2 regions of the Paenibacillus sp. SAFN-117 genome follow, and region 2 is predicted to be linked to the other one. Evidence: a T-box and tRNA genes for the amino acid it is inferred to sense, from the RefSeq annotation. Region 2 holds a T-box; the other holds one or more tRNA genes.
The links. A T-box is a leader RNA that pairs with one kind of tRNA and senses whether it is charged. The one in region 2 lies ahead of leuS (leucine--tRNA ligase), so its partner is inferred to be a tRNA-Leu.
Positions count from the first base shown of each region.

Region 1: it encodes a tRNA-Leu, which carries the amino acid that the T-box ahead of leuS (leucine--tRNA ligase) is inferred to sense. The anticodon was not compared.

Region 1 is NZ_JBQCLK010000018.1:102,902-118,284, forward strand. Features, by position in the region: gene argS (arginine--tRNA ligase) at 1-1,705, opposite strand, end outside; tRNA gene ACTHRH_RS13555 (tRNA-Leu) at 1,795-1,881, opposite strand; gene ACTHRH_RS13560 (hypothetical protein) at 2,090-2,482, shown strand; gene ACTHRH_RS13565 (adenosylcobinamide amidohydrolase) at 2,514-3,212, opposite strand; gene ACTHRH_RS13570 (hypothetical protein) at 3,209-3,421, opposite strand; gene ACTHRH_RS13575 (hypothetical protein) at 3,731-4,048, shown strand; gene ACTHRH_RS13580 (hypothetical protein) at 4,130-4,447, opposite strand; gene ACTHRH_RS13585 (xanthine phosphoribosyltransferase) at 4,568-5,140, opposite strand; gene ACTHRH_RS13590 (hypothetical protein) at 5,422-6,099, shown strand; gene ACTHRH_RS13595 (YkvI family membrane protein) at 6,199-7,245, shown strand; gene ACTHRH_RS13600 (hypothetical protein) at 7,153-7,602, opposite strand; gene ACTHRH_RS13605 (hypothetical protein) at 7,609-7,929, opposite strand; gene ACTHRH_RS13610 (SDR family NAD(P)-dependent oxidoreductase) at 8,329-9,087, shown strand; gene trpB (tryptophan synthase subunit beta) at 9,125-10,285, opposite strand; gene ACTHRH_RS13620 (DMT family transporter) at 10,623-11,513, shown strand; gene ACTHRH_RS13625 (YjcZ family sporulation protein) at 11,618-11,710, shown strand; gene ACTHRH_RS13630 (alpha/beta hydrolase family protein) at 12,626-14,293, opposite strand; gene ACTHRH_RS13635 (D-alanyl-D-alanine carboxypeptidase family protein) at 14,601-15,383, opposite strand, start outside.
Region 2 is NZ_JBQCLK010000001.1:166,334-182,229, forward strand. Features, by position in the region: gene ACTHRH_RS00730 (HD domain-containing protein) at 226-591, opposite strand; gene ACTHRH_RS00735 (stalk domain-containing protein) at 1,372-2,100, shown strand; gene ACTHRH_RS00740 (S1 family peptidase) at 2,334-3,620, opposite strand; gene ACTHRH_RS00745 (DNA internalization-related competence protein ComEC/Rec2) at 4,089-6,668, opposite strand; gene ACTHRH_RS00750 (deoxycytidylate deaminase) at 6,988-7,500, opposite strand; gene ACTHRH_RS00755 (homocysteine synthase) at 7,510-8,802, opposite strand; gene ACTHRH_RS00760 (ComEA family DNA-binding protein) at 8,925-9,551, opposite strand; gene comER (late competence protein ComER) at 9,916-10,746, shown strand; gene leuS (leucine--tRNA ligase) at 10,948-13,398, opposite strand; T-box leader at 13,716-13,981, opposite strand; gene ACTHRH_RS00775 (class I SAM-dependent DNA methyltransferase) at 14,051-14,776, opposite strand; gene ACTHRH_RS00780 (CvfB family protein) at 14,969-15,856, opposite strand; gene rsfS (ribosome silencing factor) at 15,853-15,896, opposite strand, start outside.

The sequences.
Region 1 (15,383 bases), on a different contig from region 2:
GCGATTCCAAGCCGATCAGGGCCAGGCCGTTTTGAAGCGTAATCTGCACGCTCTTAACCAGTGCCAATCTTGCTTTGCGCTGCTCTTCATCATCCACAAGAATAGGGCAGTTATGGTAGAAGCGGTTGAAGCTCTGAGCCAAATCGACCAGATAACGGCTGATGATCGAAGGCTCCATCTTGACCATGGCCTGCTCTACCGTCTCCGTGAACAGTGCTATCTGCTTTGCTGCCGCATAGGCTTCCTCGTTCAGCAACAGCGAAGCATCGAACGATGCGCCTCCGTCCGGAAGCTCTGTCGATTGGCCATCGTTGGCTTTGCGCAGGACGCTGCAGCAGCGGGCATGGGTATACTGCACATACGGTCCGGTCTCCCCATCGAAATTGAGAGCTTCTTCCCAAGAGAAGACGATATCTTTAATCCGATTTGTGCTCAAATCGTTAAAGATAATGGCACCAACGCCAACCTGACGGGCCACCTCATCTTTATTTTTCATGTCCGGATTTTTGCTTTCGATAATTTCCCGAATTTTGGAGATCGATTGTGTAAGCAGGTCCTCAAGCATGACAACGTTGCCCTTACGCGTGGAGAGCTTGGCTCCTTCCAGGCTTACCTTGCCGAAAGCGACATGCACCAGATCCTCTGCCCAATCGTAACCCATCAGTTCAATAACCTTAAACGTTTGCTTGAAATGAAGGCTCTGCCCCGCATCGACGACATAGATCGCCTTCTCGAAATCGTAGGTGTTCTTCCGGTACAGGGCCGCTGTAATATCCCTTGTATGGTACAGGGTGCCTCCGTCTTTCTTGATAATTAAAGCCGGGGGCATATTATAGTCGTCCAGACGTACAAGCATCGCTCCGTCGTCTTCTTCCAGAAGCTGCTTGTCTTTCAGCTCCTGAACGACCGCGGCCATCTTATCATTGTAGAAGCTTTCTCCCGCATAGGAATCGAAGCTGACCCCCAACAAATCATAAATCTTGTTGAATTCATTCAGGCTGATCTCGACAAACCATTTCCACAGCCGGATCGCTTCTTCATCCCCCTGCTCCAGCTTGACAAACCAGCCGCGGGCTCTATCCTCCAGTTCAGGATGAGTTTCCGCTTCATCGTGAAATTTGACGTAAAGCCTCAGAAGCTCGCTGATTCCTTCCTGCTCGATGGTTTCCGCCTGGCCCCATTCCTTATAAGCGACAATCAGCTTGCCGAACTGGGTTCCCCAATCTCCGAGATGGTTGACCCGAACTACATTGTACCCGAGGAATGAGAAAATTTTATAGAGCGCATTGCCGATAATTGTCGTGCGCAGATGTCCGACGTGAAACGGCTTGGCGATATTGGGAGAGGAATAATCGATGACAATCGTCCGGCCCTGGCCCAGGTTCTGGGAACCGAATTGCTGTCTCAAGGAGAGTACGGAGGCCAACTGATCTTGAACAAAACTATCTTTCTTCAAATATAAGTTGCAATATCCCGATACCGCTTCAACCTTCTCCAGCCAATCAGCCTGCTCCAGCTTGGCCTTAAGGTCTTCAGCAATCGCTTGAGGAGCCTTGCGCAGCACCTTGCTCAGCTTGAAGCATGGCAGCGACAAGTCTCCCATGTCCGGATTCGGCGGATATTCCAACATTCCGGCAATCGCAGCCTCCTCCATTCCTTCCAAAGAGGGAACGAGGTAGCCGGCTACCTTATGTTTGTACTGAATCATGTTCGCTTTCGTCCTTTCGGGCTATGAATATAGGAAATCTATGCAATAAAGCACCCCAATTAGGGGTGCCCTCGTAGATTATGTAATGGTGCGGTCGAGAGGACTCGAACCTCCACGGGGGTAAGCCCACACGGACCTGAACCGTGCGCGTCTGCCAATTCCGCCACGACCGCGAATGGTGTCTGCCGGCTATCTGCTTCGTCTTAAGTAATTATTGCGGCGACAAGAAGTAATATACCATGACTGCTTATAGGTTGTCAAACCTTTTTTTAAAAAAAATTTAACCTACTATATATATTCAAATAAATCCCAAAATTGACTTGCGTTTTACGATTTTTTCCATTACAATAAAAACAAATATACGAACGGAGGTTCGCTATTATGACGACAAATACATTAGTCCGCAAGCCGCAGCATATTACGATGGAAGAATCCGATTTGGTCAAGGAAGCTGTGTTACTGCCTGTTCTGTTGACCATGATCAGGCGGGATATGGACCGGATGCAGAATTCATCGGCTTCACCGCATAGGCTCTGCCTTCCGAACATTGTCGTCATGCAGAGGATGCTCGAGATGATTCAGATTGATCTCGTCCAGCTCAAGCAGCGGCTGAGATCAGCGGGCATCCGGATATATAGCGAAGTGAAGGATGCCCAAGGCATACGCTGTAAATACATCTGCCGGGAGAACAGAGGCAGCCTGACCTTGTCCCGCAGCATGGTGAAGGCTGAGATCAGCATTCTTGCCGGGAACTATGTCCATTCCCGTATCTAGCAGCCTTAATCGGCCAATAGCTGCCGTTTCATTATTGGCCGGCGTTTCTCTCCCGCCAATAATTCAAATTACGCTGGGCCGATGAATACGCAGCCTCATATACCGTACGGCCGATCATATGCCCGAGCAAGGTGGCCGTACCGGCATATTGGCACGCACGCCCCGTCTGGGTCGCCGCGATGATGATGGCATCCGTCGTCGTTCCGGTTGCCGTTCCTTCCCCGTCACCCGCTTGTACGCGCAAGTCCTGTAGAGCAGCTGTCTTGGCTTCTGTTGCCGTTATTACCGCATTGACCATGGCCGAATCGGTCATTGCGGCTTCCACTATGACAATCGTGTTAATCGTGCCGGGGAATAACGATTGCCTTTCCCGTCTGGAACCTGCTCTTGCCGGATTGCTCAGCCCTGCGGTAACTATGGTGCTTACCCGGATTCCGGAGTCCTCCGCCTCGCAACGTCCCGCATCCGCTACCCGGGCCGCTGTCAGCATTCCGGCCGTCTCCGCGGGGGCAAGACCTGCGCCCTGCAGAAATTGCTCCATCTCCAATACTGGGTCGTCACAGCAGTAATTTTTGCTCACCTGCCGATTTATCAGATACCGGCATTCGGAGAATCCTCCTCCCCAGATGGAGGAATTTAAAGTATACAGCGATTTTTCCGATGTGATCAGAAGATAGGGACTGCCGTTCTGCTCGACGAATGCTTCATTTACTCCGCTAATGATCGTCATTCCGGCAGCTTCCGCTCCTCATTGTACGGTTGGTATATATAATTTCGGTCCAATTTGATGACTTTCCGGTTCATTTTGCGGATTAGTACCGTTTTATCGTCCCAGGCCATAACGAAGCCTCTTACATCGTTGGCAGGGTCCGCATCTCTGACCACCCTTACCCTCGTTCCATCCAACCGATAACGATCCAGTTCTTCATCCGAAATCATATTTATCGCCTCCCGACTTAATTTATTGCTCCTGTTATTCATCTCTTCATGCCGTATTAATTCGTTGCCCTTGGTATAATACCAAATGCTCCCGATTTGTTTTCTATTCACGGCCTTTTGGCCAGGCCTCTTGATCTTCTTTATATCCATAGTAAGCTAATTCATGTAGTTATGGCCAACGGACATACATAACATGGTTTCTTCGGGGCAATATAGGATATAAGGTTGGTTTTTTTGCTCTATTTATACAAAGTAATTGACCGAGAGAAGCTCTGTAAAGATTCGGTTTATGGAAGGAGAGCGACACCCGTGGAGAAAAAAACATACTATGTAGCGGTCGCCCCCGGCGAGATTCTGCAGGATCAGCAAGCCTTGAATTACGAGTTCGTTATTCAGGCAACCGATGATGAATTGGACAAGCTGCAGGAATTATTCGAAGATACATCCGCTTCGGAAATCAGTACTGCCGCCAGAGCCGTCATCCCTTTCCGCGAATATTCCCATGATAAAGAAAATGAATGGTATGATGCCAACCTGCAGCAAATTTATCAAATGCTGCATCAGTTAGGAACTCCAGAAACAAGGAAGCATATCGAGAGCATGAACATTTTGCCTCATGAGCTGTGATCCGCATGCTGCGGATAGTAATATAAAGACCTAAAAGCGAAGCCGCTTTTAGGTCGTATCCGATTCGTTATCCGAGGGCTGTCAACCGACATGCTCTTTCGACTCATACCAGCAATCCAACACTGTTCCGGACATCACTCTTGACTCAATGTAATTGATCTGTTGAGGAGTAAATTGCTCTTTCCAATTAACCTCGAGTTCACCGCACAGCTTAACGATCGTCAACAATTCCGACCAAGCTACATAGCGTTTGTACCAGAAGAATTGGGGATGCTCTATCATATAGGGATACAAGTCGTCGAATTCTGTATGCTTGCAGTCCAGGGCACGTTCAAAATGAACTTTGGCTTCCCTCAGCTTCGTCTTGAAATAGTCCACCGGCACGTTCTCTTTCCCCATAGAAATGCCTCCTCTCTCTATAGTCTGATTTAATTATAACGAAAAACAACAAGGTTGGGAAGGTAAAGAACGTCTGTCAAAATCCACCTGCCTAATCCCGCTCGGCAGATTCTTGCAAAATCAGGAATCGAAGTGAATGATCCCATCCGTTAATCCGGTTATGTTGACCAGAGATTCCAAGCGGATTCCCTGTTCCCTGATCGTTTGCGCCCCTTTCTGAAAGGACTTCTCTACGACAATCCCCATTCCTGCCAATTGGCTTCCGGCCCGCTCGATAATCCGAATCAAGCCTCGGGCTGCATCCCCATTTGCAATAATATCATCAATGAAGAGCAGCCGGTCTTGCGGAGACAGGAACGATTTGGATACCATTATATCCGTTACAATTCCTTTGGTGAAGGAAGGAACCCGTTCCATATAACAATCCTCATCGGTCGTCAGCGTCTTCTTGCGCTTGGCGAAAACCATGGGAACCCCAAGATGACAAGCCGTTGCGAAAGCAACCGGGATCCCGGAAGATTCCACTGTGATCACTTTCGTAATGTTATCCCCCTGAAATCTTCGTGCAAATTCTTGCCCCATTTCCATAATAAGAGAAGGCTCCACTTGGTGATTCAGCAAGGCATCCAGCTTAAGAACCTTATCCGATAAAATTTTTCCATGCTCGCGTATTTGTTGTTTTAACCGTTCCATAACAAAACTCAGCCTCCCCAACTTGACACAAAATGCTACTTCCCATTTAAGCCGACCTTCACTCCCATTACTGGCATAGTCATAACGGAAGAAGAAACAGCATCCTTTGCATATGGTTTGATTAAAAACTTATCACAGCCGGTCCGTCTTGATCAAGAGACAACTTTTTTTGTTTTTTTACAAAAAAAGTGAAACTTTCGACGCGTTTAAGTTGTCTATATAAGTATAGAAAAGAATGGAACGTATCTTATTACAGTACAATTGAAAGGACTAGAAAAATCATGTACCCCTTTATTAGAAGGGTCGCCCTGGTTGGACTGGCCTGTGCCGCTGCCGCCGCTCTCACTGCCTGCCAAAGCGGCGGCAAGGAAGCTCAACCGGCCCCGTCTCCTTCGTCAATGAACGACAAGCTGAATGAGTCCCAGCCCGCCCCTTCCCCTTTCGAATCCCGAGAGGGGGCACCGGTTAACGGCACTCCTGTCTTCGTACCACAGGAGGGCGAACCTCCTTCCGGAACGGCCCAATCGATGACGCCTGATCGGAACAAGCCCGAAATAGAAGCCTACAGCAGCGAAAGACCGTTGCTGATGGGACTGTCCATCTCGGATAGCAGGCAGACCGTCCTGGACAAGTTTGGAGAACCTGACAACGAATTTGTTATGGATGATCCGACCGATCCCATCACGGTGTTGGATTATTCGGATTTTACCGTAGGAATCAATCGTTCCGACAAGGTTGAATTTGTCAGCATTGATTCGATCGATATCGACCCGGGTCTGAACGGTTTGAAGCTCGGACAGAAAGCAGCCGATGCCATCAAGGCTCTGGGCGAGCCGGATACGACCACCAACTACGTCATGGCTTATTCTAATGAAGCTACCGTGCTCAGGCTCGACATCGATTCCAAAACAGGGAAAATCCAGTCGATCAAATTGTTCGATGATGCCCAGAAGCAATAGGCTGGCGGAAACAAGAGATAGTCTGCAATCCAATAGTCATGCCCGCTCCCTCTTGGACATACCTTATATTAATGGTGTGGACAAGGGGGCTTTATTTTTATGCGCAGGACAGGGAAGATTATGCAGGTTGCCTTTACCTACATCGGAACCGTTGTCGGAGCCGGGTTTGCTACCGGACAGGAAATTTTGCAGTTCTATACCCGGTACGGTTCTGCTGCCGCATTCACCATCGGCCTCTCCTGTCTGTTCTTCACATGGATCGGGATTAAAATTATGCTGATGGCCCATAGATTGGAAGCACAGTCTTATGAGGATCTCAATCGGATATTGTTCGGGGAGCGAATCGGAAATTATGTCAGTCTGTTTACCATGATCGTACTCTTCGGCGTGACGACGATTATGCTGGCCGGAGCCGGTTCCCTGTTCAAGGAACAACTGAACATGTCCTATCAGGCGGGACTCCTTCTGACGATCATCTTCTCTTACCTGGTACTGACCCGGGGTATTCAGGGGATATTGGTCGTTAACTCTATCGTTGTTCCTGTTATGATGATCTTCTCGGTCATTGTCGTCTGGTCAACCCTGAGCTTGCCTAACGCCGGCCAATGGCTGCAGTTGTCCACCGACTCTTCCGCATGGAGGGTATGGTTCTCCCCTTTCCTATATAGCGCATTCAATTTGGCTATGGCGCAAGCGGTTCTGGTACCGCTTGGCTCAGCCATTCGGGACCGTTCGGTCCTGTTCTGGGGAGGGCTTATCGGAGGGATCGGCATCGGGGTAATGCTCTTGGCCGCTCATATCGCATTGGCCGCACGGATGCCGGATATAGCTCAGTTCGAAATTCCTATGGGACAAATTATCCGCCACCTGGGCCCCGTCATTCAATTGCTGTATGTTTTCGTTATTTTCGGAGAAATCTTCACCACTTTTATTGCGGATGCATACGGACTCACTCTCCAGTTAGAGCAGCGGACCCGAATCTCCCGGACTCAAGGGATCGTCCTTATTCTTGCTGTCAGCTATCTGGTCAGCCAAATCGGATTCAGCAAGCTGCTATCCGTTCTGTATCCCTTGTTCGGCGGGGTCAGTCTGCTCTGGCTGATCATGATGCTCTTCCCCCGTCGCAGAAGGACGTATACTCTGTAAGGTCAAGGCAAGACGAACGACCATGAACAGCGTGCCCAGAAAGCTGAACACAAAGCCCACCATCAGGTAAGCATGATGATGATACGGAAATCGGCCGGGATTGCGCATTACCGCCAATAAATCGACAAATAGAAACAGCAGGCCGGTTACGATCAACCCGAGCATTACATAATCAAGCACGGTCCATTGCAAAAAGTAGGAGCTTACTCTCGATTCCAGTGAGTGTCCGGGCGCAGGCTTTCCCTGCCTGTCCGCATCCTGCTGTGCCGCAAAATAGACATGCCACACTGTAAAAACGGCCGCTCCAGTCACTATCAATCCAACGACTCCGGCAAAAATCGCCCACGTAGTGTACAATGCCGGTCACCCCTTCCCTATATGAATCAGCGAATGCACGAGCCAAATAATCATGGCAAAACTGACAGCAGGCAGTGCCCACAGCAGCACTTCAGCGGCCTTCAACGGAACGAAAGGCAGCCTTTTCCACAGCAAACCGGCTATTCCCGTTAAGGTAGGACGTTCTGCGGGATATGTGGGGATTCCGGCTCTGGAGCCCGGTTTCGAACCCGAATGTCCGTGGTCCTTGCTCCCCTTCCCCGCCGGATCATATTCAATCCTGCCTTTTCTCCATCCGATCAGATAGGTAATGGGCCTGTTCGGCCGGTTTCCTCTCGGTGAACCCATGTCCTGCCTCCTTTCGCAAGCCGACGAAATGTATCTTCCTACCGTCCATGATGCAAGTTCGGCTTGTGTTCAGCCCGAGCTGAATGATTGATGCATCTTACGTTTCCTATTATCTTATGTACTAGTTCTATAGTATTCGAACCTTTATCGAAAAAGCAACGAACATTTCCATATTTCTCTAGCTTTCCGTATAATGAAATGACCCCACCAAGGATAAACGGCAATCGCCGTCCTTAGGACGGGTGCCTTTACCGATGAAATATAAAAAAAGCTCCTAACGGAGCCTCTTCGAAGACGAATAACCCGGTTTTAAAGGTAGCTTTTTATGCCAATTAGAAAGTTTGTCCCATTTTAATGCTTTCGGTACGGTACCGTCAAGCTGCAAGAAGGAGGGTCAATATGAACCGAGTGGTCATGATAACAGGAGGAGGACAAGGAATCGGAAGGGCCGTTGCCTGGAAATTTGCTTCCTGCGGATATTTGGTTTCCATAGCCGACATAGACAAAGAAGCCGGATTCGAAGTCATTCGGGAAATCCGGCAGATCGGCGGGCAGGCCATGTTCATGTGCGTCGATATCGCCGATGAAGAAGCGGTCAAGCGCTGGTTTCGCCTGACGATGGAAGAATACGGGCGAATTGACGTACTGGTGAATAACGCCGGAATCAGCTGCAATGCGCCGATGATGGAGCTGTCTGCCGACGATTTCGACCGCGTCATAGCCGTCAATTTGCGTGGTGCCTTCCTCTGTTCACAGCAAGCCGCACAGGTGATGAGAACACAGGGAGGAGGCAGCATTCTGCATATTGCGTCAACGAGGGCGCTCATGTCTGAGCCGGATACGGAAGCCTACTCCGCATCCAAGGGAGGACTGCTGGCTCTGACCCATTCCATGGCCGTCAGTCTGGGGCCTTATGGGATCCGGGTGAATGCCGTCAGCCCGGGTTGGATCGAAACATGCGACTGGCAGTTATCCTCGCGTACCACCCTGCCACAGCATAGTGAGCGGGACAAAAAGCAGCATCCGGTAGGCCGAGTCGGCACCCCGGACGATATTGCCGAAGCCTGCCTTTATTTGACCGGGCCGCAGTCCGGTTTTATTACCGGCCAGAACCTGATCATTGACGGGGGCATGACGATCCGAATGATTTACGAATAAGGAACGAGGGAATATCATCCCCCGTTCCTTCTCTTTTTTATTTATTAAGCATTTCGAATACCTGCTCGACATCCTTGTCTCCACGGCCGGACAAGTTAACGATCAATAATTGATCCTTATCCAGGGTCGGGGCCAATTTCAGGGCATAAGCAACCGCGTGAGCACTTTCCAGGGCCGGTATAATTCCTTCGGTGCGGGAGAGCACCTGGAAAGCATCAAGCACTTCCTCGTTGGTAACGGTATAGTATTCGGCGCGGCCGGATTCTTTCAAATAGCTGTGCTCCGGTCCAATTCCCGGATAATCCAGACCGGCGGCGATGGAGTAAGTTTTCCGCGGTTCGCCGTTCTCATCGAGCAGAACGAGACATTTAAATCCATGCAACATTCCCGGCACGCCTTGCGTCAGGGTCGGGGCTTGATCGGGCTCCACTCCGATTAACCGGACGGACGGCTCATCAATATAATGCGCGAACGAACCGATGCCGTTGCTTCCTCCTCCCATACAAGCGATGACCGCATTCGGCAAGCGGCCTTCTTTCTCCATAATCTGCCTCTTCGATTCCTCGCTGATAATCGATTGGAAATGCTTCACCATCGTTGGAAACGGATGAGGCCCTACGGCGGATCCGAGCAAATAGAACGTATTCTTGTAATTGGCCACCAGGTCTTCCAGAGCCTCATCAACCGCGTCCTTCAGCCTTCCCTGCCCTTTGTTGACCGGTACTACCTTGGCCCCCAGCAGCTCCATACGGAATACATTCAGCGCCTGACGGCGGGTGTCCTCGGCTCCCATATAAATAACGCATTCCATTCCGAACATGGCACAGACCGTGGCGGTAGCCACTCCATGCTGTCCCGCTCCTGTTTCGGCAATGACCCGTTTGGCCCCCATCCGCTTCGCCAGCAGGATTTGACCCAGCACGTTGTTGATTTTATGAGAACCGGTATGGTTTAAATCTTCCCTCTTCAAATAAATTTTGGCCCCGCCGAGCTTCTCGGTCAAATGCTTGGCATACGTGAGAGGGTTTTCCCGGCCGACATATTCCTTCAAATAATACTTGTACTCCTCAATAAACTCGGGGTCATTCTTATATTTCTCGAACTGCTCCGCCAAGTAATCCATGGCCTGCTGCAAATCCGGAGGAATAAAGCTGCCCCCGAATGAACCGAAATAACCCGCTTGCTGTTCCGCACTCATTCTTAAACCCTCCCGATAGACAATCAAATTTTTCAAAGTTTAGCGATTAAGGTTGGCTGCACTAAGCTGTCCACCTCATTTTACTAGAATCCCGTCCTTTTGTCATGAATACTAAATTCCGGAACTCTCCCGCTTTCAGGATGAGAGATGATGCTCCTTTGCCGGCAGAGCCAGCGCTTTTTTAACAGATCAATGCTGAAATGGGGGGGCCGGTTTTCTTCTCGCCGGTTCTCCGGCATAAAGATTCCCTCCTTGACGGAATTCGTGAGTCTGCCTATAGTGGTTAGAGTGACTTGGCACAGCCTGATAGAATGACAGAAAGGATCTGAGTAGTACAATGTGGCTTGTTTATGCTGGTTTAGCCTGTCTATGCTTTGGGCTAAGAGGAATTCTGTATCAATGGTCTTCCCAGAAGCCGTTGGATCGCAATTTGCTTTTATTCGCCGTTTATTTGTCCGGAACGCTCATTGGGGTCGGACTTAATTTCATCGTTCAGCCGGAATGGACTCCCGGAGTCTGGGTTGGACTCTTCATGGGGGTATTTTCCTTTACGGCCAATGCGGCCATGTATAAAGGTTTTGCGGTCGGCAAAGCCTCTTTAATTGCGATTATGGCCGGTCTTCCTCCGGTTGTCGTCGTTATTCTCGCTTACGGTTTGTGGGGGGAAGCACTTACGTGGGGGCAAGGGGCCGCTTTTCTTGTCATTATTTGCGGCATCATCTTGATCCGTTATTCCAGTGATCTCTCGTTCTCGAATTTGAAGGGGCTTCAGTGGGGAATCATTACTCTTATTTCTTTCGGGTTAACCGACGTCGCCTCCAAGCAGGCCGTATTATGGGGCGGTGAGACCATTCCCACACTAGTCATTATGTATGCGACAGGGATGGTTTTGTTCTTTATTTCTTGGCTATGGGGACGGAACAAAAGGAGCTCTGATGAAGCACAGAAGGAACCCGGTAATTCGCCCGACACTAAACCAAATTGGTCTTTCTCGAAAACTATTCTCTGGGGACTCGTCGTCGGAGTCAGCAACATATCCGGAATGCTGCTCCTGCTTCCCGCGTTCAAGCTTGGAGTCACCGGGCTCGTATCGGCGGTCGTAGCGATGAATGTCCTGATTATTCTGTTCTATGCCAGATTGTTTCTGAAGGAGAAATTCAACCGCCAGGAAACGGCGGGAATTATTTGCGCTTTCTGCGGTATGATTCTGCTTCGGCTGATCGGTTAACCGTAGACAATAGAGGCATTCGCACATTTCATGATGCCCTCGTGACCTCCCTTCTCGCGATCGCATAAAATAGGACCAGATGGAAGAGAAAGGGGGACTTGAACATGGGACATCCTGCAGGTGGACTCTGGACCAGCACCGGAGTTATTCTGGTTCTCTTCATACTCTTGGTCATCGTTTCTCGCGCCTGGATCTGATTTAAGTCCTTGCAGAGAAACCGGATATGTCTGATTACGGTCAGTGCCTTGTGAGGCGTTGGCCGTTTGTTTTATTCGGGAAAAAGCCGCTAAGCTGCAACCTTCGTAGCTCCTTCGCCCCCGACTGAGACGGGGTCTAATTCTTCTGAACGCGGCCGAACCAGCGGGACCCACATATATTCATGGCCGGTCGGTCGCCATCCCTTCGTTTGGTAAACATTTAACTGTATTTTATGTAGGTAAATTCGAGCGAATGGTGGAAGGCTATTGAAATAAATGGAAAAACTACATTTAGAATCGAGGTTTTTTGCTGAAATCGCCTTTTTGCACAAACTAGCTGCATTTTGCAGCTAGACCCCCATGCCGCTGACCGCGGCACCATCAGATGATGAAAATGGATGGATTATCAAGGTAGAATAGAGTTGAATTGCTTCAATAGTGTGAAATTTGAAGACTAGATGGATTTCATACAGTTAGATTTCTATATTCGGAAGAAATATGGAAACTAACTGGAAAACCTACAGCTAGTTTGCGCCAAAACAGCCGTTTCGCCCAAAGTTGCCCATTTTAACTGTAGTTTATCCAGTTAGTTTGATCATTTTCGCCCATTCGCTTGAATCTACCTGTACAAAATACAGTTAGACGTGCCGCTCCGCTTGCAACGATGCCTGCAGACGGTAAAATAGACGGATTTTCAAGGTAGTTACCGTCTTTCGCTCTAGAAAAGCAAACTAGCTGTATAAATCCAGTTAGACGCGTCAGAGCAAACTCGCACAAGGATAAACGGCTATCGCCGTCCTTTGGACAGGCGCGTTCTACCGATGAAATATAAGAACAGGTAAAACACCCACAAATAAATCCACTAGATATCCGTGCCGGAAAAGAAAAAGCCGGGGTTTCCCCCGGCCAATGAGTTTAATTATTCTTAATCCATTCCGCCAAATCGTCTATGAGCTGCTTGGATACGTTACCCGGAACCGAATATTCCATTCCGGTAGACGGCTGGTCTACCTCGATCAGGAAGTGGTTCATCTTCGGATAAAGCTTGTAGGTCACATCGCTGCGTGCGGTTAGCGCTTCTTTCCAGCCATCCAGCTCTTTAGCAGGCACCTGGATATCGTTCTCCCCCTGCATAATGACCAGCGGAACCGATTGTTCCTTGGCGATTTCTCCGCCGTAGTAGTTGCTGAAGTCCTTCCACCAGGCAAAGTTTCCGAAGGAGAAATTATCCGGTTGGGTCTGCACCGCCGGATCCTTGATCGCCTTCAAATCCTCCTTAAACAATGCAATCTGCTGCTCCAGCTGCGCAATCTGTTCTGCAGGAGCCTGGGCTTTCTTGGCATTGTCCAATTGATTCTCGAATTGCCACAGCAGAATATCCTCCAGAGGAGTAGAAGGTCCGGAAATAACGGCGGCGCCGGCAATATGGCCTTCTTCATCCGCCTCGATCATCCGGGGAACGAGCATGGCGCCTTGACTATGCCCGGCCAGATAAATCCGTTCGGAATCGATCTTGTCTTCCTTAAGCAGATACTTCACTGCTTCCAGAGCGTCATCGACCGTTTCCTCTTTAACGGTGAAATTCGGGATGGACATGGATTGGTAAGGATATTCCCGAGTCCGCTTCTCATATCGGAGCACGGCTACATCCTGCGCGGCCAGACCGACCGCAATATCACGGAAAGGCTTATAGGCTCCTACCGCTTCGTCACGATCGTTCTGACCCGAACCATGAACCAGTACAACAACCGGGAACGGGCCTTCGCCTGCAGGAAGCGTCAGGGTGCCCGGTAATTTAAACTGCCCTTCGCCAATAACTACCTCTTTCTCTGTGTAGGCGCTCGAATCGTCATAATCCGGCTTCTCATAACCGCCCGCCGACAAGTAAGGAATGTAAACATCATCCAGCTTCTGATTCTGATCGAATCGCAGCGTTATTTCAAGAGGAAGCTGTCTGTCCGTCATATAGGTCAATTTCACATTGTTGTGCACAGCATTATCTTCCCGCTGTACGCCGGCCAACTGTTCAATAGTGCCGTACATTGCAGTTAATTGCGCATTAATAGCCGCAATCAACTCCGGCTGCATGGCCTTCTGCAATGGGACGCTCATGTAAGAGGGGATTTCGGAAATTTGCCCATTCTGGACAAGGCTCATTAGATAACCGCTAATAGAGATAAGATCATTGCTGTCAATCGTAAGGCCGGTTTCGTCATTCCATTCGAGCTCGGCCTGGAAAGCCTGACTAATGACATCCAGCGGAACCATCGTCGTTTCATTGACCAGTTCTGCCGCTTTGTCCATATGCACTTCCGCACCGTTCACGATTGCCTTCTGTTCGCCGATGGTCACCGTAAGCGACTGGGTTCCCCGGCGCACTTCCGCCTGATAAGTTTCCTGATTCCAGGATACTTGGGCACCGATCGATTCTGCAACGGCTCTGAGAGGCACCAAATCCGCAATGGCCGCCTCAACTGTCACACTAGCAACGGGAACCGGAGCCGCCATCACATTCACTGGAAGGCTTAAGCTAATAGCAAGCACAGTACCGGCCGCAACCTTTTTCCATTTAACTTGTTTCATCGTTTTCATCAAGCCCCCTGCGTAATAGATCATTCAAGATTTTCAGTTGGGACGATTAAGAGTTCCTGCCAACCGTCCTGCGAAGAAAAGAAGCGTTCCTTCCTTCTCCTTTCCGATCGCGTCTTCCCGCTTTCTCCGAAAATCAATTGAATTCTATTTAATTATCCTATACGCGGAAAGCCCTGTCCAGAAACTATTTTCGATTGGCCCGTTACAAAAAGATGCAGCATTCTTCACAAGTACGCGAGATCAGTATCCGTATGCACAGTATCGGATGTTGCTTCATTTACATAAGAACGGTTGAATCTTATTGGGACAGAGCCTTGAATCCGTACTCGAGCAGATGGTTGGAATCCCGCCAGACTTCATCATTCGTAGATTTGAGCACGATAGCGATCAATCCGGCATTATAACGGGTAGCCGAGGATACTAAACAATAACCGGCCTGATCCGTAAACCCGGTTTTAATGCCGTCCGCCCCTTCGAAATAGTAGCCGCTGTTTCTTTGAAGTAATTGATTGGTGTTGGTAAAGCTTAGCGTATCTGCATGGTTTCTACCCTTGCTGTATGCGGTATATTGCCCCGTATTGACAATTTTCCGGAACTGCTCGTTCTTAATCGCTTCACTGGCGATCATCATCAGATCGCGGGCGGTTGTATAGTGATTCTCATCATGCAAACCGTGAGGATTGACAAAATGGGACTGCTTCGCCCCCGCTTGCTTCGCTCTTTTATTCATAAGCTGGGCGAAGTAGTCTATTGCCTCGTCAGGCTCCATATCCTCGCGGCCGCTTACTTTGCCCGCAATATGAATGGCGATCGTCCTTGCCGCGTCATTGCCTGAAGGCAGCATGAGGGCATGGAGCAGATCGATCAGCTTGAACTGCTGCCCGGGCACAAGCCCCGCCCTGCTTTCCCCGGGGTGCGGAACCGCTTCTTCCCCAACCTGAACCATTTCGTCCAGGTCTCCCAGCTCGAGGGCAAGAAGTGCGGTCAATATTTTCGTCGTGCTGGCAGGATACATCCTTTCCTTGTCATTCTTATAGAAAAGAACCTTGCCTGTTCTCTGATCCATCAGAATGGCGGCTTC
Region 2 (15,896 bases):
ACGAAAACTAACGGGAAAACCAAGGCTGTCGATTCATTGTGGGAATGGTATTACAACAGGATGTTGTACTAGTGAAAAGTCCAACAGCGAAAATGTAACGGAACTGGGAGACCCTATTTCGTCAAAATAGGCCGTTTTTTTAAACTAACGGAACCAGACGCGCTTATTTCATAGAATTATCCTACTTTCGCGAGCATTTCTAGGGAATAAGGTCATCTGGTTCCGTTAAAATGACCGAAAGGCCCTTTTGGAGCGATTAAGGTCATCTGGTTCCGTTAAAACCAAAACCGTGCAGGATTTTCGCATGAATAGCAGGCCGCTTTCCTTCTCCTCCTCACGATAATAATCATGCAGCAATCCTGCGGTCATCGTCATTTCACGATCCACAGCCAGCTCGTCCGACATGTCCACAGCCAGTTCCATCACCCGAACCGCATGGAAAAAATCATGTCCTGTGGAATCGCGCTTCATTTTATCCCAAATGGTCCGCACTACCGGCTCAAACCATTCCGGCAAGGGGATTTGAATAAAGGGAATGTTACGTTTGATTGACTCACTCCTTACCTCCAATTTGCCTTTCACTTTTGCCATTTTTACCATATATTAATGTATTTGTGGTATCAAGCCATCTGTTAAATTTCTTCTTCATTTTTCGCGCCCACATTTCCTTCAAAGGGACACTTGTTTCTCAGAAAAGATTATTACAAATAAGATGCCATCATAATTCCACCCTAGACTGTAACTTTGCAATAATATCAGCTATGCCTCAATTATAAAAATAGTTCCAGCAAGGCAGATCTTTTACGTTAAAAAAAGATAATTAAAAAAATCACCGAAACATTATTAAGTTTAATGGAGTCTATATAAATGAGGCTTGCTGAACCGGGCTGTAGAGGAGAGCTATATGGAAAAGGATTGCGTTATGATGTATCCGCCTTACTAAAGTAATCTTTAGAAGAAAATTAGCATTCCAGGGGCCACGCTGCGGTTAAATGAACCTTTATTTTTCAGTCAATCGAACATATCATAAGTTGGTCGTGAGACTAAAAAAAGTACCTTTTACTAAGCTTTGTGCTTATATTGCCCGTTTCGAATATATTTCCGTTCAGCTTGCCCTAGATAGAATTTTGATAATTAAAAAATAATTTTATTAGCTTCATCGCTACTCTGGGTGGGGTAAATAGACAGCGATTTTATATGGAGAGGCGGGCATGATAAGCTGGTTAGCAACGCGAATTCCTTACCCTTCGCGGCTTTCGCGAGTACTCATGCCCGCAGAGGCTCCATGTCAAATCGCTCTATTATGCCTCTCAAACGTAGTTTTTCCCATGTAGTATAGCGAAGAGCCTTTTATTACGAGGAGGACTTTCTATGAAAAAATTTTTGATTGGAATCGCTTGTGCTGGGGTTGTTTCTCTAGGAGCATCAGTTGCTTATGCTTCTGATTATGTTCAAGCGCTCTTATTTCCGGTCAAGATCGAATTTAATGGCCAAGACAAAGATCTCGGTAATGATTACACCATATTGAACTATAACGGCCATGCTTATGTCCCCGTTCGGTACATCGTAGAAAACATGGGCGGTGCAATAAGCTATGATGGGCAATTGAATCAAATATCCATAAAATATGCCGAAGATCAAAATCGCTTCTCTGAATTAAATTCGATTAAACAGGAAGGATCTTTCTCTCTATCTCTTGCCTCTCAAAAAAAAGAATACACTCGTAATGAAGCCATAAATATATGGGCAGAGCTTACTTATTCGGGAAATACAACAATAGAAGTTCAACATGCCAACCCTCTAATTGTCTACTATATCAAAGATGAAGTTGGAAATTACCGGGAAATGGCAACCTTGGATTCGAACACTACTGAAGCTATTACACCCAATCAAAAATATAAAAAGAGCTTTCCTTCCGGATTAGTCTCGGCGTTCAACTACGATAAAAGCGGGCTAAAAGACTACGGGGCCTTTTTGGAAAACTTCCCAGCTCCCGAGTTATTAAGTCCTGGAAATTATGAGATTGGCGTCAAAGCAAACTTCAGGGCAGATAATGAAGAGAGAACAATAACTTCTTCTTTGGATATTACGATAAAGTAATAATAAAAAGCAATATATTATTTGGCTCAATCATTCAATAATCTCATTGATACAATTCCTAAAATAGGATAAATTCAGTAAAATTTTGTTGTTTAGAAATTTTGATAATGTTATGATTAATCTAATAACAAAATGAATAGTAATAAGCCTATAGAATGTTCTTTTTAGAACTATTGTCTATAGGCTTGTTATTTAATTTATTTCAAAGTAGTTCAAGTTCTAACATTATAGAATCAGAATGATAAATTCCATTGAGACAGTACAGCACTCACATGACTGAAGTAAGACGAATAATTTCCAGAACTACCAGAGCTCGCGAAATGAATTCCCTTTAGTACGCTTCCATCAAAAATAGTTCCACCACTGTCCCCACTCGCAACAGCATAATTGGCTTTTCTGACATGTTGGTAAACTTTCCCAGCAATGCTATCCCATACATCGACGTTTGTAATTGTTCCACAACTATAGCCAGTAACTTGTCCAGAGAGACAAACCCTATCTCCAACATTATCAGAATTGCTCGGCTGAGCAGATGTTAGAAGAGTATCATTAGGTTGATATTTATAAACATATTTGCTCGCGATACTTGAAGGAATTGAAATTATCCCGGAATCATTATTTCCTCCTTGATGCGTCCCGGATGCTAGGCCAATAAATTCGCCTCCCTGAGTTATATAATCATTTGTATTCAGACAATGCCCAGCTGTTACAAGGTAAGACTGACCATTTTTTGTAGCACTAAAACCTGCTGTACAATTCTGGTCCATATCAGAGTTATAAATTCTGACGCCTCCATTTATTGGACGAATTTTGTCAGTTCTAGATGCATCAAGTTTAAACTCTTGCGATTTTCCAAAACTTAACATGTCTTCGGAATATTTTTGTTTTAATTCATCAACAATTGATTGATCATAAGGATTAATTAGTACCTCTACCTTTTGTGAGGGAATATCTGTTTGAACAGTCAAATGAATGCCTTTAGCCTCAAGTTCATTGTGCATTTGTTCAAAAATTTTACTACCTAAATCTCTTAATTCATCTTCTGAATATTTTGCTTCGTGAAATTTGATTTTAGATGAGTCCCCATAGATATTAGTAACTTTACGTATCTCTTCTTCTTTGTTTAATAGTGAATCTTTAAAACCAATATTGATAATTCCACCATTTGCTTGATCAATATAAAGCCAAGCATACGACTTATCTTCCTTTAAATAATTTAGAATTTTGGGTTTGTTTTCTCGTTGCCTCTGAAATCTTTCATTCAATTCCTTCTCTTCGTTTGGAGTTAATGCTACGCCATGCCCTAAAGAAATCTTGTTTGTTTCCATTACTTCCTTTACATAATTCGGCTCCTGATTCAACCCAAATATTGCTCTGTACGAAATGTTTTTTTCAAATTCCTCAGACTCTGCTAACTGATCTGCGCTTTCTGCTCTTGTTGATCCTTGGTAGCTTAACAAAGGTACGAGTAGTGCAACACTAAGAACGAGGGCGGACAATGACTTTCTCTTAATTAACATATTCGCTTCCTCGCTACTCTGGGTGGGGTAAATAGACAGCGATTTTATATGGAGAGGCGGGCATGATAAGCTGGTTAGCAACGCGAATTCCTTACCCTTCGCGGCTTTCGCGAGTACTCATGCCCGCAGAGGCTCCATGTCAAATCGCTCTATTATGCCTCTCAAACGTAGTTTTTCCCATGTAGTATAGCGAAGAGCCACATATTCCTTCCTCCTCATAGTTTACTTGGCTAATTATTGTTAAAAGTAGAATAAAAAAACATTCAACAATAATCACCATTATATTCCAATTATAGCTTGTATTTGGTTTTTTGTCCATATTTATTGTGAAATTTTTACTATTTTATTAAATATATCTATAATAGTTTAGAAAAAGCTATAATTATTTTAAAAATCATCCTCTTATTCATTGTCCACTGCTGACTTTTCAACAATGGGGTATCATCGTTCCCATCTGCACTCATTCGTTTACTGCAGCATCGTCCGGAAACGGTAGCCTTGCTTGCGGATGATCATTTGCACCTCCCCTTGCAGGTCGGTTCGAAACAGATTTACGCCGCGGCTCTCCAGTCGCTCCACCACTACCGGGGAAGGGTGCCTATACGGGTTATTAACCCCGGCGGAAATGACCGCATGGCGAGGCTGCCAATAATCGAGCCACTGCTCGGTAGTGGATGTTTTGCTGCCGTGGTGCGCCACCTTCAGCACATCGACAGGCCTCAATCTCTCCTCCAGGGCAGCCCCGTCTATTCCGCTATGGGGGCCGAGACGGATCTCCTTCAGCGAATGCAGAATGTCATATTCCCCCAGCTTCTCAACATCCCCGGTAAACAATACCCTCGCTTGATACATGTCCAGCATAAACACGACGGAATGTTCATTTTGCTCTGCGGAATAACTTACCCCCTCATCCTTCTTATGGTCAGGATAGAGAAGATACAGCGCTGAATATCGGTCCAGCGGAATGTTCTGCCCGGCTTCCGCCGCATACATGGGAATATTTTTATCCAATGCCGTTTGGAATAATTTACGGGTGCCTTCATTATCCTTCAAGCTCCCGTTAAACAACAGACGGTCCACGGGGATTTGCTCAATGACAGCCTGCAGCCCGCCGATATGATCCGTATCCGCATGAGAAATGATCAGCCAATCCAGGCGATGAACTCCTCTTTGTTTAAGAAGCGGCACAACCAACCTCTCCCCGACCTCGTAAGGCCGCGATCTTTGCTTCCATTCTTCTCCCGGCTTGGAAAATCGCATCGTCCCCCCTCCATCGATCAGGATATGCCTGTGTTCCGGTGTACGAATAAGGATCGAATCCCCCTGGCCAACATCCAGAAATTGAATGACCCCTTCCCTCTTCCAAAAATCGGGGCTATAACCGTATAAAAGGAGGAGAAGCAGAACAGCGCTAAGCGCATAAAGTCTGCGCCTATGAGATATTTCGGAGGTCCCCGGTTCGACGGTTAACATCGGCCCGTTCGCTTCCCTCCTCCTCTGCCGAACCCGATTGGCCTGGATCATTATCGCAGCCCATAATCCATAATACGCCAGCATCCACCAAATAGATGGGGAAGGCCAAATAAGATGAAACGACCTCCAGCCGTCCAGCCAATCGACCAGTCCAAAGCACAGGTCATTAATTCGTACCACCACCCAGGCCGGCCATTGGCCAACCGTGCTCCACAAAGAACCGATGACGAGGGAGACGAAGCCTAAAGGGATGACCGCCAGGCTGACAACCGGAACAACAATAAAATTAGCCAACCAGGATAAAAGCGAAAATTGGTTAAAATAGTAAACCGAGAGCGGGAAGGAAGCCGCTTGTGCCACCAAAGTCACCGAGAGCGCTCCGCTCAAGGCAGGGTAGCGGTTAGGCAAAAAGGCATTTAACCGAGGAACGCCGACAATAAGCCCGATCGTCACCAGAAAAGAAAGCTGAAAGCTGACATTGACCAAATAATAAGGGTTCCAAACGATCATCAGCAGTCCGACCAGACTGACCAAGCTGAGTCCGTCTTTAAGTTTGTTTGCTCTCGCAGCGTATAGCGCCATCATAGCCATAATGCCTGCCCGAACGACGGAGGGGGCCGAACCGGTTACAACAATATAGAAGGGAAGCAGGAGAATCGCGATCAGCAGCTTCGTCTCCCTGGTCAGTCCGAGCCAGCCAAGAACCGTTAGTATTGCGCCCGTAAAAACAGCCACATGCAGTCCTGATATAGCCAAAATATGAGTCAGCCCAAGCTGGGAAAATTGCTGGAATTGTTCCGGGTCCAGATCCTCGCGAAGCCCAACCAGCATTCCTTTCATATAACCGGCTTGGTTATCCGGAAACAGCCCGTCCAATACACCGGCCAGACGGGCCCGGAACTGATCGTTCCAGCGGAGAACAGTCATCCTGTCCCAATGCTTGCTTTCCGTTACAACTATCCGTTCCGTTCCCTTCTCCGTTATCTGCCAATGAACATGCTGAAACCGCATATAACTGCGGTAATCAAAGCCGCCGAAATTTCTTGCTCCTGACGGCAGAAGCAGCTTTCCGGCCAGCTTGATTTCATTCCCTCTGTTCCATTGAGAGGCTTTGGCCTGCTCCGATGGCTTCACGAGCCGAATCGATACCTGCATTTTCTCCCGCAGGTGCGGCATTGGACTTAACGTATCCGAAGCCTCCTGCGAATTAAGCGGAGATAAAGCGGATATTTCCCGAACCTTAACCGTGAAGGAGGCGCGGTCACCGTCAACGGTCACAGGAGAAATAATTTGGCCGGATATATTCACTTCCGCATCTGCCCATTCTTCTCCTAAGGAAGAATGGTTCCGCTCATCATACCACTGAATATAACTGAAGGAAGTAAACAGCACCAGGATCAGGGAAAGCGGTCTGCGCGCCGGTATTTTGAGCAGCCACAAACTTGCGGTTAACGCTGCCGCCAACAAGGCGGCTATTAATGGAATGCCTAAATGCTCAAGCTGAAGGGCGGCCGCTCCTCCAATGACCCAAAGACAAGCAACGGTAAGCAGCGGTCTGCTGTATACCAACTGCACCAAAATGCTCCCCCCTTTCATAACCCCACAAAGTGACGTGTGACCTTCGAAGCGTATTCCGTCCCCACTCCAACGGAGTCGGCGTCTAAACCTTCCTCTAAACGCGGTCGCTCTTCATGACTTTACTTCGATAAAGGTTTATACAGTACTTTGCGGGGAGCCCCGAAACTTATAAAATTATCAAAAAAAGAAGAACCTCTCTTCGCTTAGCGCGATAAAGAGGTTCTTCCTCATTTATATACTTTTATGGGAATTCATTCGGAACGGCTTCTTAACATCCGCAGGTCCGGCACAACTAAATCGTAGGCCGACAGATTCGTCAATCTGTAACGTTCATAACGGTATCCGCGGGAGGCTCATAACGTTCCAGAGTGCGGAATACAATTCCCCTTGCTTGCATTAATTCCATTACTTTATCGGCGTCCTTAGGATAGGGACGGTGATAGACAATTTCCTTAATCCCGCTATTCGCGAGCATGTTGGAACACGTCCAGCAGGGCTGATCGGTAACATAAACCGTAGAGCCTTCACGGTCCGTCCGATCGGTGAAGAGCAGCAAATTCTGTTCGGCGTGAATCGTCCGAATACATCTTTGCTTCTTGACCATCCGCTCTTCGCCGTCAACGTTAGTCATCTCATACTCCTCAACGAGCATACAGCCCGCTTCCGAGCAATCCGGAACTCCCATCGGTGCACCGTTGTAAGCCGTCCCCAACAGCTTCTTACCTTGAACAAGCACAGCTCCAACGTGCCGGCGGGGACACTGGGATCGAGTAGAGGCCATGTAAGCAATATCCATGAAGTAGGTATCCCAATCTTTACGAGTGCTCATCGTCTGCTCCTACTTCTGGCTGGCCTGGATCGCTTGTTCCAAATCATGCAGAATATCGGCAATCGCTTCTGTACCGATCGAAAGACGAATCATGCCGGGAGCTACACCGGCCGAACGCTGTTCTTCCTCTGAAAGCTGCTGGTGAGTTGTGCTTGCCGGATGAATAATCAGCGACTTCGAATCTCCAACATTCGCCAGATGGGAGAACAGCTTGACATGGTTGATCACCTTGCGTCCGGCTTCCAGTCCTCCCTTGATCCCGAAGGTCATAATCGCTCCCTGACCCTTCGGCAAATATTTCTGTGCCAGCGAATAGGAGGGGTGGCTTGGCAGCCCGGGATAGTTGACCCATTCAACAGACGAATGCGCCTCCAAATATTTGGCAACTTCAAGTGCGTTGCTGCTGTGACGCTCCATCCGCAAGTGGAGGGTCTCCAGTCCTTGCAGCAGCAGGAACGAGTTAAATGGAGAAATGGCGGCTCCCATATCACGCAGCAATTGAACACGGGCCTTGATAATATAAGCCATCGGGCCAACCGCGTCCGTATAAATTACACCGTGGTAGCTCGGATCCGGTTCAACCAATCCCGGGAATTTGCCGCTCGCTTTCCAATCAAACTTGCCGCCGTCCACGATAACGCCTCCGATGGATGTTCCGTGTCCGCCGATGAACTTGGTCGCGGAATGAACCACGATATCGGCTCCATGCTCAATCGGACGCAGCAAGTAAGGGCTCGGGAACGTATTGTCGACAATAAGAGGAATCCCGTTCTCGTGCGCGATTTTGGCAACGGCTTCTATATCCAGAATGTCGCCCTTCGGATTCCCGATCGATTCGGCAAACACCGCCTTAGTCTTGGGAGTGATGGCCTTGCGGAAATTTTCGGGATCGGAAGAATCCACGAATTTGACGTCAATTCCGATTTTAGATAACGTTGTCGAAAACAGATTATAAGTTCCGCCATACAAACTGGATGAGGATACGATTTCATCGCCGGAGCCGGCAATGTTAAGAATGGCGTATGTAATGGCAGCCTGACCGGAGGCTGTCGCCAAAGCGCCCACTCCGCCCTCCAAAGCGGCCACACGCTTCTCGAACACGTCCGTAGTCGGATTCATGAGGCGGGTATAAATGTTGCCGAATTCCTTAAGGGCAAACAAATCGGCCGCATGATCGGTATCGCGGAAACCGTAGGATGTCGTTTGGTAAAGCGGCACAGCCCTGGACAGTGTTGTCGGATCGATCTCCTGCCCGGCGTGAATCGCCAAAGTTTCCAGTGCTAATTGACGTTCTTCTGACATTTCAATGAATTCCTCCCTTTTTAGTAGCCTAATCCTATATTCTCACAATTTATACAAAAATAAAAGAGATTTCCCTACAAATCCTTCTTTATAAATGTTAGGCCGGGCGGAAGGATAATGGCTCAATCAGAAGCGCCGGGATAAGGGCTCACCGTAATCAGATCTTTCAGCTTCTCGAAGGTTTTCTGTCCGATCCCTTTCACTTCCATAAGATCGTTAATGGATTTAAACCCTTGGTTCTGCTGGCGGTACGTTACGATAGCGTTAGCCTTGCTCGGACCTATTCCCGGCAAAGCCGTTAACTCCGTAACGGAAGCCGTATTGATATCAATCAAGGACGAGTCCGCGGAAACCGCCGATGGCTGATGCGTAGACCCCGGATTTACATCATTAGGGGGTGGGCTACCTGCATTCGGAGCTTGAGCAGCTGAGGTTCCATTAGAATCTTCAACGGCGCCCGCCTGCGAATCGGAATCGCTCGTCATCCCGGCAGGCTTGCCTGTAGTATCCGGGGCGGCAGAGGGATTCGGAGCTTGGCTGCCTCCTTCTCCGCCCGAGTTCAACGACTGGCCTTCATCTGCAGAACCCGCCCAATCCGAGGCCAGCAAAGACTTCACTTCATCATTGACTGCGCTGAAGGGCTCCCATTCCCCGGCATCATACAATCTCGTAAACAATAAAAATCCAAGCAAGGCAACGGGCATCAATGAAAAAAACCAGATCCCTTTCGTTCCGAACCATCTGTCCATAGTTATCGCTACCTCCAGTATTGTAAATCAGACTTGCCCGCTGAATGCCGGGACAAGCCCTTCGCAAGATTGGATACATGCTGCGAAAATGCAAAAACCGCCCTGGGATCCTGCTTAAAGCAAGATCCGTCAGGGCGGTTCTTCCGCACATTTCCATTTATTCACTATTATATCACGCTTGGACAAAAAGACAATCCCCGGCTACGATTTCTCCGCCCAAACCGTCTCAAATTCTCCCCCTTTCCCCAATCCCCGTCCCTTCTCTTAAATCGATTACCAGATTATAGGAATGCAACCCTCATCACCCGCATATACTTATAAAAGCATTGCCGCACGTATATCACTGGTCAAGGAGGGGTTCATGATGAATACGGGATTCATCGGGACCGGCAGTATGGGAAGTATGCTGATAGAAGCATTCCTTCGCTCGGAGGCGCTGCTGCCTCAGGAAATTACCGCTTTCAATCGTACTTCAGCCAAAGCTGAACAGCTCGCCCAACGTTATCCAGGTCTGCGCATCGCGCGTTCGAATAAAGAAGTTGTACTCGAAAGCGAAATCGTCTTTCTCTGCATTAAACCAATGGAATACAAGAAGGTTTTAGATGAAATTCGGGACTTTACCGATCCGTCGCAAATCGTGGTTTCCATAACAAGCCCGGTGATGCTCGGACAATTGGAGCAGCTTCTGAACTGCCAAATCGCCAAGGTAATACCAAGTATTACCAATTTCACCTTGGGCGGAGCGTTACTGTGCATGTTCGGGGAGAGAGTCTCTGCAGCAGGTCGTGACGATTTGCTGACCCTGCTTGCAAATATCGGGCAGCCTATTAAAATTGAAGAGAAGCTCACCCGCGTCTCTTCGGATATTTCAAGCTGTGGACCGGCTTTCCTGGCATATTTTCTCGAGCATTTCATTCGCGCGTCCGTAGAAGAAACCGGAATTAACGAGCAGCAGGCTTCGGCACTCGCCGCCCAAATGCTTGTCGGTACAGGCAAGCTGTTGACCGAAGGCGGGTTTACTCCCGAGACGCTGCGGCAGCGGGTCAGTGTTCCGGGGGGCATTACTGCCGAAGGGCTCCGTCTGATGGAAAAGGAGCTGAAGGATATGTTCAATCAGCTCTTTCGGATTACCCATGCAAAATATGATGAAGATGTAGCTAAAGTAGCTTCATTGTTGTCCCGGCCTGCCGAATGAGAAAAACTCCTATCGGAGTATTTCATGGATGAGCGACCGCGTTTAGAGGATGTTATCGCCAAATAGAATTTGAATTAATTCAGGACGCAATAACTTATAAATTCTATTGTGGTAAAAAAAGACCATGCCAAGGTTCAGTCAAGCCGATATCTTCCTCCATCGGCATGAATTCACAGTTGGCACGGTCCTTAGTGGTCCCTGTTAACCGACAACGATGTTGACAAGCTTACCTGGAACGGCAATGACTTTTCTCACCGATTTGCCGGCCATGGCCTCCTTCACTTTATCCGATCCAAGGGCGGCTTCCTGCATCCCCTGTTGATCCAGATTGTTCGGAACGGAAAGCCTGTCGACGATTTTGCCGTTGATCTGTACGACGATCTCCACTTCATTCTCTACGGTCCATTTCTCATCGTAAACGGGCCATGGGACATAAGTGATCGAAGTATCCGTATGACCGAGCTTCTCCCATAATTCTTCCGCAATATGAGGGGCGATTGGAGAGAGCATCTGGACAAAGTTTTCCATGGCTTCCCATGGCAAGCTGTCCGCTTTATAAGCCTCGTTAACAAATATCATCAACTGGCTGATGGCCGTATTAAAACGCAGCGCCTCGTAATCTTCCGTTACCTTCTTGATCGTCTTGTGCCAGGTTCTTCGGAATGAATCGTCTATCTTGGAATCCTCTTTGGTTATTTTCGCATTCAGAGAACCGTCTTCTTGGATGAACAATCTCCACACGCGGTTCAGGAAGCGATATGTTCCTTCCACCCCGTTTTCGCTCCACGGCTTGGTAGCTTCCAGAGGTCCCATGAACATCTCGTACATACGCAGCGTATCCGCGCCGTATTTGCTCACAATGTCATCCGGATTGATAACATTGCCCCTGGACTTGCTCATCTTCTCGTTATTTCCTCCAAGAATCATCCCTTGATTGACCAGCTTCTGGAATGGTTCCTTGGTGGAGACGACGCCCAAATCATAGAGCACTTTATGCCAGAACCGTGCATAGAGAAGATGGAGCACCGCATGCTCCGCCCCTCCGATATATAAATCGACGGGCAGCCATTCCTTCTGCTTGTCAAAGGAACAAAGCTCCTTATCATTATGCGGATCGATGAAGCGCAAGTAGTACCAGCAGCTTCCCGCCCATTGAGGCATGGTATTCGTCTCGCGGCGCGCTTTCATTCCGGTTTCGGGATCTACTGTATTCACCCATTCTTCCACTGCAGCAAGAGGCGACTCCCCGGTCCCGGAAGGTGTGATATGATCGACATCCGGCAGGACCAGCGGCAGCTGCTCTTCCGGAACGGTCTTCATAGTGCCGTCCTCGAGGTGCAGAATGGGAATAGGCTCGCCCCAATAACGTTGTCTGCTGAACAACCAATCGCGAAGACGATAGGTAACCTTGCCGGCGCCCTTGCCGTTCTCCTCCAGCCATTGGATCATGGCGGCGATGGCTTCTTCATTACGGAGTCCATCCAGCAGCCCGGAATTGACATGCTCACCGTCTCCGGTATAGGCTTCCTCCTCCAAATTGCCGCCCTTCACCACTTCGATGATCGGAAGATTATACTGTTTGGCAAATTCGTAGTCCCGTTGGTCATGGCCGGGCACCGCCATAATCGCGCCTGTTCCGTAACCGGCAAGCACATAATCGGCAATCCATACCGGCAGTTTCGCCCCGTTGACCGGATTGACCGCATAAGCTCCGGTAAATACTCCCGTCTTTTCCTTGGCCAGGTCCGTTCGTTCCAGATCGCTTTTGCGTTCGGCTTTCTCCTTGTATTCCTTAACGGCCTGTATCTGTTCCTTCGTCGTAATCCGTTCTACCAACGGATGCTCGGGTGCCAAGACACAGTAGGTGGAGCCGAACAAGGTGTCCGGGCGGGTCGTGAATACGACAATCTCCTCTCCGGAGTGGCCATCAACGGCAAAGCGGACTTCCGCTCCTTTGGATTTTCCAATCCAGTTCCGCTGCATATCTTTGATGCTTTCGGCCCAATCGAGCTCTTCCAAATCTTCGAGCAGCCGGTCGGCGTACTCGGTAATTTTCAGAATCCATTGACGCATCGGCTTGCGAATGACCGGATGACCGCCGCGCTCACTCTTTCCGTCGATCACCTCTTCATTGGCCAGAACCGTGCCCAATGCCGGACACCAGTTAACGGGAACCTCGGCCATATAGGCGAGTCCTCGTTTATATAATTGAACAAAAATCCACTGCGTCCATTTATAATAATCCGGATCCGTCGTGCTGATTTCGCGATCCCAGTCATATGAGAATCCGAGAGATTTGATCTGTCGGCGGAAATTGTCAATATTTTTGAACGTTATGTCGCGCGGATGCTGGCCGGTATCCAACGCATGCTGTTCAGCGGGAAGACCGAAGGCGTCCCATCCCATCGGATGGAGGACGTTGTAGCCGCGCATTCTCTTATAGCGGGAGATAATATCCGTTGCCGTATATCCTTCCGGATGTCCGACATGAAGTCCCGCACCGGACGGATAAGGGAACATATCCAAGGCATAAAATTTCGGTTTATCCGAATCATCCAATACTTTAAACACTTTCTTGCTGTCCCAATACTTCTGCCACTTAGGTTCAATGGCGAGCGGGTTGTACCCGTGCCCCTTAGTTTCGTGAACCATAATTCATCCTCCTTCAACATTTTGCCGGCCCGGCAAGCTTTTAGCCCGCCCCTTTCAGCAAGCTTTTTTTAAAAAAAGTACGGTAAATGATTGATTTCTTGGCTGCTTTGTTCACCTGACTCTTGGTTAAATGACCGGAACGGTCAAAGGTCGCATTATTTAACCCCAAGGATAAACGGCTATCGCCGTCCTTTGGACAGGCGCGTTTACCGATGAAATATAAGAACAGGTATAAGGTGAAACTTATAATTTCTTATATTTTTACAATTTTCGCGGGGATCCCCGAAACTAAAAAAAACCTCCATCGCCAGCATTACGCTAGGGACGAGAGGTTTGTTCCCGTGGTACCACCCTAATTAACAGAGCGTCACAGCACTCCGTTCACTCGAAGCCCTTAACGCGGGATTAGACGGTCGGGCTAGCTTGCCCGGTTAATAACTTGGCTTTCATCTGCCAATAACCGCTGCACCTTCACCCTTCAAGCTCCGAGGCGAGTTCGCTGTTCGCGCTGCCGGCTTCCACCTGTTCTCCGGCTCTCTGCTAAACGCTCTGCAATGCTACTACTCCTCTTCATAGCCAATATTATGAAGAAATTATAATGAAAACTATGTGTTCTGTCAAGGGAGCGGGAGTGCGGACAGGCCCCACCTACTTATTTACGGGCAACAAAAAAGGCTCTCTCCGTCTCCGGGGTAACTTTATCCCATGTAAAATCAGCATAGCATTCTACCGTGGAAAAGCCGGATTTGCCAAGTAATTGCATTATCTGCTCCAGCGGATAAGCCCTTTGTACATGGGTTTCGTCCACCCTCACGTAACGGCGTCCGGCCGGACCGCCTGCCGTTTCTTCACGGACAAAGATGGAGAGCTCATGCTCCAGCTCACAAAGCTCTTCGTCCAGATGACAGGTCCAGATATAGGCTATATCCTCTTCATCCAGCACAAAAGGCTGATGCTCCGCATAATTTTGCAGCTGATAAGGGGTATGCACGTCAAACAGGAACAAACCTCCCGGATTCAGCCCTTGGCAGGTTTGCCGGAAGGCTTCCTCAAGGCTTTCAGGTTCAAGCAAATAATTCAAACAGTCACAGAAAGAAATAACGGCATCCACCGCTTCCGGCAGCTCCCATTCCCGCATGTCCTGTTGGACCCAGCGAAGAGAGCCTTCCGTTCCGTAGAGTGTTTCGCTTTTGCTTCTTGCAATAGCCAGCATGTCCTCCGACAAGTCGATCCCGGTCACATGAAACCCTTGCCGGGCCAACGGAATAGCCAAATTGCCGGTACCGCATCCGAGATCGACGACCGTAACCGGAGTGCCGTAGCGTTCCCAGCACTGCTTCGCAAAGCGAAGCCAATCCGCGTAAGGCATGTCCTCCATCAGCCGATCATAATAATATGCGAATTGTTCATAAGCCAAGGCCTTCCCCTCTCCTTCCAAAGCCGGACCATACACTACTCCATTTTATCGTTCAATGCTCTATAGGGAGTATTCCGCTCGCCCAAAATCCTCCATAAACCCCAAGTCTTAGTGTTGCGTAATCCTTGGACTCGGAACTTCTGAACCGGCGAGCTATTTAGGGGCCTTATCCTTCAAATAGGTCCAGTTTTCCTGCTGCACGATAAGCCCGTCCTTCATCAGCTTGCCCAGCGCTCTCTTGAAGGCGGCCTTGCTCATGCTGAATTTCGAGCTGATAATATCCGCGGGGGTCTGATCCGAATAAGGCATCGCCCCGTTAGGCCTCTCTTGCAAATAGGCAAGAATAACGTCAGCGTCTTCCGTACGGCTTTGCTCTTTCGGCAGGCGCATGGACAGATTAACCCGGCCATCCTCCCGGACATGAATGACCCGTACCTCCACGGATTCTCCCACTCTAAGCAGACGGGTTCTTTCCTTGGAATGAATAAGCCCGATAACCCCGAATCCGAGCACCCCGCCCTCTACTATGACGAAGGTTCCCATTTGCAAAGGCTTATAAACCCTTGCCGTCATCCATTCATTCTTCCACGATTCCGGTGCCCGGACAGCCAGCGGCGACAGCTCCTTCTCCCCGGCCAGTTTGGCCATAAGACGGCCTTGCCGGTCGTGGGCCATAGTTACAAACACCCGATCACCCACCTGCGGGCGCAGCTCCTTCAGCTCCGGAAGCTCGCGATAGGGAAGCAGAAGCTGTCTGCCGATCCCCATATCCAGAAACAGCCCGAATCTCGGATGCGCATCGGCCACTTCGAGCAGGGCGACCTCTCCAAGCCGGAGGAGCGGCTTCTTCATTGTAGCCGCCAGACGATCCTCGGTATCGTAATACAGGAACACTTCTACCATCTGCCCCGGTTCGATGTTGCCTTCCTTCTCCGTGTAGTGTAGAAGGATATCCCGGCTGCCGTCTGTCAGAAAGAAGCCGTAAGGGGAAACTTCCCTGGCTACTTGCAGCTTAACGACCGTTCCCGCCTGCAGATTCATACGGTCTCCACAACTTTCGCGTCGGACCAGATCCGCTCAA